DNA from 4 places in the Lysinibacillus sp. G4S2 genome. Region 3 is predicted to be linked to each of the others. Evidence: riboswitches for the same ligand, from Rfam matches in the RefSeq annotation. Region 3 holds a riboswitch; each other region holds the start of a gene.

Region 1 (2,201 bases), 1.8 Mb from region 3:
TATATTGGGCATTAGTGTTTTTATTTTTAATGTCCAATTAAATTTTAGTTCTATTTATACTCTTTTATTGATTCCGTTGTTATTAATGGGTGGTCTTAGTTTATTAGGCGTAGGTTTAATAATCGGAATATATGCTAATAACGCAAAAAATGCCACAACTATGGGGAATCTTTCAAATTTAGTATTCATTTTTTTAGGTGGTACTTTCTTCCCGAGTGACGTGTGGCCAAAAATTTTAATGCCATTTGTTTATATTAATCCACTTAATTATATTATTGAAGCTATAAGAAAAACACTTATCTTCGAGACTCAAAATCTTAATACTTATCTAACCGAGTTATCAGTATTAACTGCTATAGCAGTAATTACGTTAGTATTTTGTGTTAAAGTTTTTAAATATGAATAATCAAGTATATTCGTTCACTTCAAAATGTCAACAATGCTCAACAACTTTAAATATTGACACTAAAAACACTTTATCGTAAATTTAAAATAATTGCATAAAAGCTTTAGGTGCCCATTGCGGGAGAATAGGGAATAAAGTGAAAAGCTTTAGCGGTCCCACCACTGTAAAAGGGAGTTTCATAGAGAATGCCACTAGCAATGTTCTGGGAAGGTTCTATGAAATGTTGAAATTGAGCCAGGAGACCTGCCTAACTGCTTCGTATTTTATAGACGATGGAAAAGTCTGTAGTTTATTTGTTATGAAATAAACTACAGGCTTTTTATTTTTTTCTCTAGATCAATCTTCGAGTAACAAGGGCAAAAAAGAAAGGGGAAATTTTCATGCAATTATTACAACAAACGATTCAAAACATTCAAAGTGTCGATAACAAAATGATGGAGACAGCAAGGGAGTACATAGATGCGCTTAGCAAGCCTCCTGGAAGCTTGGGGAAACTGGAGTCTTTAGCTGTGCAACTATCAGGAATTACTGGAGAACTATTTCCTGCGATTGATAACAAAGCAATTATTGTCTGTGCAGCAGATCATGGTGTTTATGATGAAGGGGTAACATCAAATCCGCAAAATGTAACGGTCTTTCAAACATTAAATTTTCCTAGAGGAGGAACAGGTGTCTGCGCTGTAGCGAAAATAACAAATGCCAAAATTGTCACAGTAGACGTTGGTGTTAAAGAGGATATTCCACTTGATGCTGGTGTCATCATTAAAAAAATTAAATACGGAACGGACAATATGGCAAAAGGTCCTGCTATGTCAAGGGAAGAAGCCATTCAATCAATTGAAGTAGGAATTGAAGTAGCTACGGAGGAAATAAAAAAAGGGATCAATGTACTCGGGACAGGTGAAATGGGGATAGCTAATACAACACCGAGTGCTGCAATATTATCGGTTCTTCATGAGTGTCATCCAAGTGAAGTAACAGGATTCGGTGCAGGTGTTGGACCGGGGGGGCTGGCACATAAAGTAGCAGTCATTCACAATGCCATTGCATTAAATAAACCAAATCGAGACGATGCGATTGATATTCTTGCAAAAGTTGGTGGGTTAGAAATAGGCGCTATGGCTGGGGTTATACTTGCTGCCGCTGTCAATCGCAAACCTGTTGTGATCGATGGCTTTATTTCTACTATTGCTGCACTTATTGCATACGAACTTGAACCAAAAGTAAAAGACTATATCATTCCTTCTCATGCTTCCGAAGAACCAGGTGCTAAAATTGCAGCTGAATTGCTCGGGGTTGAACCGATGCTACAGATGAATATGCGATTGGGCGAAGGCTCTGGTGCAGCTTTAGCCTTTCCTATTTTGGATGCAGCAAGCTCCATGATGAAAAACATGGTTACATTAGAGGAATCTATACTGCTGTTAGAAAAGTAATTTAAAGATTATGAGGTTCTCAAATAAGTTTTTTATTTACAGGATTAAAAAAACAAGCCCAAATAACAGCTATTTGGGCTTGTTGTTATGCAGTGATGTAAGGAAACGTGGCTATGCCCGCTGCAACTTCCGTAACGGTAAACGCCATTTTTTCATATATGAAAGAACTCTTAGTGCTGTAATTACACCAAATAATACATATAAAAAGAAATCCCCTGAAAATAATTCAAGCCCGATGATAAGCCCGGCTAGTGCTGCCCAAACACCATAGACTTCATCACGGAGGACTAGTGGTTGTCGTCTAGCTAATAAATCTCGAACAATTCCACCACCTGACCCTGTTAAGACAGCAGCTACAA
Region 2 (2,201 bases), 2.6 Mb from region 3:
AAGGTTGCAGAAAAAATGGCACATGTATATGAAAGTGTTGTAGCGATCGAATGGGCACATAAATTCGGCGGTAAATATGAAAAGCTAGCAGATATTTATTTAGAGAGCACATGGGCATTGCGAGAAATGGGTGCGCCAATGAAAACGGTTCAGTATTTTTCTGATATAGTTTAACTTCTTTCAGCGGGTGTCCAAATTCCTGCCGAAATAGAGGAACTTAGTCTAAAAACGCCACGTCTTGTGGTAACAACTGAGTGACCAACATCATGTTGCTGACGCTGCGCTTTCGCACAAAAAACAACTGTTGCTGACGCTGCACTTTCGCACAAAAAACATCATGTTGCTGACGCTGCACTAGCACTACGCTTTCGCACAAAAAAACATCATGTTGGTCTAAAGCCTCCGGACGCAATTATGCCGGGGCATAATTGATTTGATTAGAAGTTGTCTCGAATCGAGGCGACTTCTATTTTTTTCATGTATAATAAAATCAACTGAAAATTATAAAGGTTCTTTACTTATGTAAAGTGAAAAGGGAAATCGGTGTCATTCCGATGCGGTCCCGCCACTGTATGTGTGAGTTTTTTCAATTTGCGCCACTGAAAATTTCGGGAAGGCATGGAAAAGCGAATGGAACACGAGCCAGGAGACCTGCCTTTATAGAAAACACGTTACAGCCTACGAGGATAGGGTGGTAGATTTTGTAAAAGTATTTTTGTGCAAATTTGATCCCCTCATCTTTTTATGATGAGGGGTTATTTGTTTTGTATGATTGATGTCGATAAATTCACAATCGTAGGCGATAAAAGCTAAAATGCATCGATAAATCAGAAAAACAAGTTGTTAAATATAGGCACAGATTGACTAAGGGGGAGAGCCTTTAAATGAGTAGAACGTTTATAGCCTATGTAACAGCAATTACGCTTCTAATTATTAGCATCTGGTGTGGCGTAGCGATAGGCTCAGTTCATATTCCACTAGAAGTATTGTGGAATCAGGCGGCAGATGAAACAGCTGCCAATATTTTATGGAAAATTCGTTTACCTCGAGTTCTGCTGGCTGGACTTGTCGGGGCATCTCTTGCCATAGCAGGGGCAGCTTTTCAAGGCTTATTAAAAAATCCTTTGGCAGATCCTTATACGTTAGGTGTTTCCTCGGGTGCATCAGTTGGCGCAGTTATGACGATTTTCTTTAGTATATCAATTCCAGTAATAGGCAATTATGCATTGCCAATCTTCAGTATGATAGGTGCAATATTAACGATGGTAGCTGTCATGGGCTTTGCTAGAATAGTAGACCGCACGCTAAAAATGGAAACTCTTATTTTAACAGGGGTCATCTTTAGTTCATTTTTAGGCTCCTTGATTTCATTAATGATTGCATTATCTGGTGAGGAGCTACGACAAGTTATGGGATGGCTGCTCGGCTCAGTATCAATGCGAGGTTGGCCTTATGTTCAAATGATTATTCCGTTTGTGATAATTGGCTCAATCATGCTTTGGACACAAAGACGCGAGTTAAATGTTCTGTTATATGGAGAGGAACGCGCGAAGCATTTAGGTGTTAATGTTAAGCGTAGTAAATATATAATTTTGGTAGGCGGGTCAATGTTGACAGGAGCAGCAGTAGCGGTTTCTGGTACGATTGGTTTTGTTGGCTTAGTTGTACCACATATGACGCGGATGCTTTGGGGTTCAGATCACCGTCATTTATTGCCATTATCATTTTTAAATGGGGCAACTTTGCTCATTATTTGTGATTTAATAGCTCGAACAATTATTATGCCAAGAGAGCTACCGATTGGCGTAATTACTGCATTTATTGGCGCACCCGTTTTTTCTTATATTTTTTATAAGCAACGTAGAAGCAAGGGGGGACGGGCATGATTGTTGTTGAACATCTTTCTGGTGGCTATGAAGACGTGCCGATTGTCCAGGATATAAGTTTTTCCGTTGAAAAAGGAAAAATATTAGGGATTTTAGGCCCGAACGGTAGTGGAAAATCCACACTGTTAAAAGTAATGAGTGGCATACTACCAGCAACTGCAGGCACTATATTAGTAGACGGTAAAAATATTAGCAGTTATAATGCCCGTGCATTGGCAAAAAAAATGGCAGTGTTACCACAATTACATGCAAATGCCTTTTCAAACAGTGTACGTGAGGCGGTATCACTTGGACGTTATCCACATCAAACAGGCT
Region 3 (2,201 bases):
GAATTTTTGCGCTTAGAATGATAAAAGCACTCATCACAATAAATGTAATGAGTGAAATTCGTTCATCTCTAATGATAAGCGACAATAATAGTAATCCCAGGGATAACGTCATTTTTTCTAGCGGATGAACAGACGCTAGTTTATTCATATATGCATACTTATCAATGAGTAACATAGCGTTTAACCTTCTTTATGTTTGCCGCGCATTAAGCCGATAAAATAGCCGATAAATCCAGCGCCGATAGCAGCTTGTAGTGCGAATAATAAGCTTTCAATTTCACCACTCGGTGGCTCCCATATGCTTTCAAACCAAGGTTCGTAGTCAGCGTTAATTTCACTAATCGCTGCTTCTGCTTGGCCATCAGCCCCTTCAAATTCTGCACCTTTTTGGATAAAGAGAGGGAAGATTGCTAGAAACACAACAATTGCTAGGAGCAGTAAATTTTTTTTCATATTAGTGTGCCTCCTTTGCTGAGAAAACACGTAATGCTTTTAGTTCGCTCAAATTATATTTTTTCAAGAAGTTCATAACGATCACTGTTAAAATTCCTTCACTAATAGCGAGAGGAATTTGTGTTAATGCAAAAATACCAGCAAATTTTGTGAATGAAGCCATAAATCCTCCTACTTCAGAAGGGAAGGCAAGAGCTAACTGTACAGAAGTGACAACATATGTACCTAAGTCACCAAGCATTGCTGCTAAAAAGACAGCTATGGAAAATGATAGCCCTATTTTTTGTGAGCCTTTAAAAACATAGTAAGCAATAATAGGACCAACAATTGCCATGGAAAAGGCGTTTGCCCCTAAAGTTGTAAGTCCACCATGTGCTAAAAGTAAAGATTGGAATAATAATACGATTGTCCCGATCACACTCATAGCTAGTGGCCCAAAAAGAACAGTCCCAAGTCCAACTCCTGTCGGGTGCGAGCAACTCCCTGTTACAGAAGGGATTTTTAAGGCTGATAGCACAAAGGCGAAGGCACCCGATAAACCTAGTATCATTTTTGTTTCAGGATTTTCATCAATGGTTTTGCGAATTGAACGTAATCCTAAAATAATAAATGGAATGGAAATGACCCACCAAAAAATTGCCCATTCAATCGGCAAAAAGCCCTCCATGATATGCATAGCAAATGCACGATTTGGCACGAATAAAAATGCCAGTAAGAAATAACTAAGCTTCCAACCTGAGAATTTCAAAATCTCTCCTCCTTACATTAAAATTTTCGAATTAGCGTGCGAACGAAATTATTTCACCTTGCCATAAAATAGGTGTTTTGCTCCTCAACCGGAACCATATCTGTACGCATCTACCACCTTGAGATGAAAATGAAGATAAAAAAAACACTTCTCCGATTCAGGAAAAGTGCATAGCTAAAAAAGTAATTAAAAATCTAATCTGCTAGGCGCACACCTATCCTCGTAGGTTGAAACGATCACTTATTTTTCGGCAGGTCTCCTGGCTTTAGTTCAACGTTTTATAGGCCTTCCCATCCTTTGGACAGTGACATTATCTATAAAACTCCCTAGTACAGTGGCGGGACCGCGCCGGACTTAAACCGGCTTCCCTTTTAAGCGAATTGATGAACAATTCGCACCGAAAAAAGATGAAGTTGTGAGATTTCACGACAAAGTGTAACATGAATTTCCGTAAACAAGCTATCTTTTTTATGAAAAATTTTTTAAATTGAGGGGCATTGTAGAAAATTCGGATAATACAGAAGAGGAATTTCCCTTTTTTCTAGGGGAAATTTGCTGAATAATTAATAAAAATGCCACAAATTAAGAAAGAAATATTGAAATTTTAAAAAAATAAGCTATGATAGAGACAGATTTCTATTACATAAAAAATACAATTTCATATAAAAACGTCAATAAGTGCTCGAATATTTTCGAGATAATAGGGAAATCGGTGAAAATCCGATACAGCCCCCGCTACTGTAATAGCTGATGAAATCGCAAATGCCACTAGTGAAAACTCGGGAAGGCGCGAAAGTAAAAGGAAGCTTAAGTCAGGAAACCTGCTTATTGCGATAAATGCATGCAAACTTTTCGGAGGGAGAAGTTGAAGCGAGAGCGAGTACCTGTATATATTCGTTTTAATTTGGCTTCTACAAAACCTTTACTCTTCGTCTAGAGTAAAGGTTTTTTCTTTTTCCTAAAAGCAAATGAGGGGAGAACAACAATGACAACATGGAAT
Region 4 (2,201 bases), 1.7 Mb from region 3:
CGGTGTTATTTTTTGAATTGGTTTCCGGCTTAGTTGAACTGGTAGAGCAAGCTGATAATGTTAGTAAAGCTAATGCTGTCAGTATGCCAATAGGCCATTGTCTTTTTAATATCATGTTAATTTCCTCCTCCTTATTTGCCCTTAATGTAGCAAATAAATGTGCAGAAATTGTGGATAGCAGTCTTACAAGAAAAAAAACCCTCTTTAGCATCAAACTAAAGAAGGGTTTCTGTTATTTAACAGGAATTATTTTCAATACTTTTTGTAGGCGGTAGGCAAAAATACCGGCAAATATAGCTAAAATAATATCCTTTGGTAATGGAGGCATCATCCAAAGCCATGCCATCTTATAAGAAAAAGCATCTGGAGCACTAGCCCATAGCTTATAGGCGAAATACATCCAATTCGTTCCAAGTAAATAATTAATGGCAGTTGCAATTAAAGCAGCAATTACATAGCTTTTTTTCGTTCCGCTGCGCTCTACAATAAGCCCTGCAACATATGCAGCTAATATAAAAGTGACAATAAAACCGAATGTAGGACTTAAGATTTGTCCAAAGCCACCACTGAAACGTGCAAATACAGGTGCGCCTGCTAAACCGATGCACATATAAACAGTACAAGCGAGTGCACCTTTTCTACTACCAAGAATCAGTCCTGCTAATATAGCAAAAAATGTTTGCAGCGTAATTGGTACGCCACCAACAACCATAAAAGGTACAAAGGAAGTAATATTAGCGCCAATCATCATCAATGTTGAAAATAGTCCAATATAAGCAATATCTACTGTTCTTAATTTGTGATGCGAGTGTTCCGCTACTGTTGTCATTATTTCACCCCTAATAAGTAATGTTGATAATAATAGTGTAAGAAAATAAAGTTTTTGTGTCAACTTGATTATTTTATTCGGTTAACACAAAAATAATTATCCTTCTTATTTGGATGAATAATTCTAGTAATAGACGAACTATTAAAATATATGATAGAATCGTCATAATTTTAAAATATATATGATGCTAATGGTGTGACATCTTGTAAATGTGTCACTTAAAAGGGAAGTTGGTGCAAATCCGACGCTGTCCCGCAACTGTAACGAGGAGTTCTATGATGATTTAGCCACTGTTCTAGAATGGGAAGGCAATCATAGTACATTGATTCGAAGCCAGGAGACCTGCCAATTAGCGAATACCTGTAATGCCCACGAGGATGAAAGCGATTACGGACAATAGAAGGAAATCTTTCTTACTTTGTTTAATCTCGGGTATTTCTATGCGTATTTAGCATGGAATACCCTTTTTTATTGCTTCGTACCTATTATTTTTGATTAGGAGTTAATAAACAGATGAATAAAAAATTTATACTACTCTCAATGACTCTTCTTCTAGTTCTACTCATTTCAATGACAATTGCTATAATGGTTGGATCGGTTTCTGTTACGCCACAATATGTATGGAAGGTCATCCTTTCAAAAATCCCACTTATACAAAATGGAATAGAACAAGATTGGAGTCGCTCACAGGAAATTATCATTTGGCAAATCCGAGCTCCACGTGTATTGCTCGCTGCTATCGTTGGAGCAGGATTGGCAATTGCAGGAGCAGCTATTCAGGCACTTGTTCGTAATTCAATTGCTGAACCATATATTTTAGGGATTTCTTCTGGTGCAACGGTTGGTGCTACAGCTGTCATCATTTTAGGTGCTTTTTCATTTCTTGGTGTTTATGCTCTTTCCGTATCTGCATTTATCGGTTCTCTCACAGCGATGGCGTTAGTTTTCTTCTTAGCGCGTGTTGGCGGTAGAGTTTCTGTCTTTCGACTTTTACTTTCAGGGATGGCGGTGTCGTTTATTTTATCTGCTATTTCAAATTTTATATTAATGATGTCGAAGCAAGAGGGCGGAATGAAGGCAGTCATGTTTTGGATGCTAGGAAGCTTAGCTGGTGCAAAGTGGAGTAATGTTTTAATTCCTACAGTTATTTTTATTGTGGTGTTTGCCTTGCTATGGCTCCACTATCGAAGTTTAAATTTATTACTTCTTGGAGATGAAGCAGCTGTCACTTTAGGGGTTAATTTACAACAGTTTCGAATTCAACTTATCTTATTAGTTTCATTATTAACGGGTGTTCTTGTCGCAGTCAGTGGTTCAATCGGATTTGTTGGCTTAATCATTCCACATATTGTACGGCTAATTGTAGGTTCAA

Evidence for each region. A riboswitch is a leader RNA that binds a small molecule or an ion and turns the genes downstream of it on or off. The one in region 3 is predicted to bind cobalamin.
Region 1: linked by a shared signal. The riboswitch ahead of cobT (nicotinate-nucleotide--dimethylbenzimidazole phosphoribosyltransferase) and the one ahead of QUF91_RS16785 (energy-coupling factor ABC transporter permease) in region 3 are both predicted to bind cobalamin.
Region 2: linked by a shared signal. The riboswitch ahead of QUF91_RS03550 (FecCD family ABC transporter permease) and the one ahead of QUF91_RS16785 (energy-coupling factor ABC transporter permease) in region 3 are both predicted to bind cobalamin.
Region 4: linked by a shared signal. The riboswitch ahead of QUF91_RS25030 (FecCD family ABC transporter permease) and the one ahead of QUF91_RS16785 (energy-coupling factor ABC transporter permease) in region 3 are both predicted to bind cobalamin.

The regions. Positions count from the first base shown of each region.
Region 1 covers NZ_JAUCFJ010000002.1:1,417,616-1,419,816, forward strand. Annotated here, with positions in the region: gene QUF91_RS07160 (ABC transporter permease) at 1-406, shown strand, start outside; cobalamin riboswitch at 495-671, shown strand; gene cobT (nicotinate-nucleotide--dimethylbenzimidazole phosphoribosyltransferase) at 787-1,842, shown strand; gene QUF91_RS07170 (trimeric intracellular cation channel family protein) at 1,954-2,201, opposite strand, start outside.
Region 2 covers NZ_JAUCFJ010000002.1:655,487-657,687, forward strand. Annotated here, with positions in the region: gene QUF91_RS03540 (acyl-CoA dehydrogenase family protein) at 1-174, shown strand, start outside; gene QUF91_RS03545 (hypothetical protein) at 218-376, opposite strand; cobalamin riboswitch at 491-673, shown strand; gene QUF91_RS03550 (FecCD family ABC transporter permease) at 885-1,886, shown strand; gene QUF91_RS03555 (adenosylcobinamide amidohydrolase) at 1,883-2,201, shown strand, end outside.
Region 3 covers NZ_JAUCFJ010000002.1:3,252,648-3,254,848, reverse strand. Annotated here, with positions in the region: gene cbiQ (cobalt ECF transporter T component CbiQ) at 1-175, opposite strand, end outside; gene QUF91_RS16790 (energy-coupling factor ABC transporter substrate-binding protein) at 181-453, opposite strand; gene QUF91_RS16785 (energy-coupling factor ABC transporter permease) at 455-1,201, opposite strand; cobalamin riboswitch at 1,434-1,618, opposite strand; cobalamin riboswitch at 1,861-2,044, shown strand; gene QUF91_RS16780 ((2Fe-2S) ferredoxin domain-containing protein) at 2,187-2,201, shown strand, end outside.
Region 4 covers NZ_JAUCFJ010000002.1:4,907,821-4,910,021, reverse strand. Annotated here, with positions in the region: gene QUF91_RS25040 (YdhK family protein) at 1-115, opposite strand, end outside; gene QUF91_RS25035 (biotin transporter BioY) at 233-829, opposite strand; cobalamin riboswitch at 1,004-1,193, shown strand; gene QUF91_RS25030 (FecCD family ABC transporter permease) at 1,343-2,201, shown strand, end outside.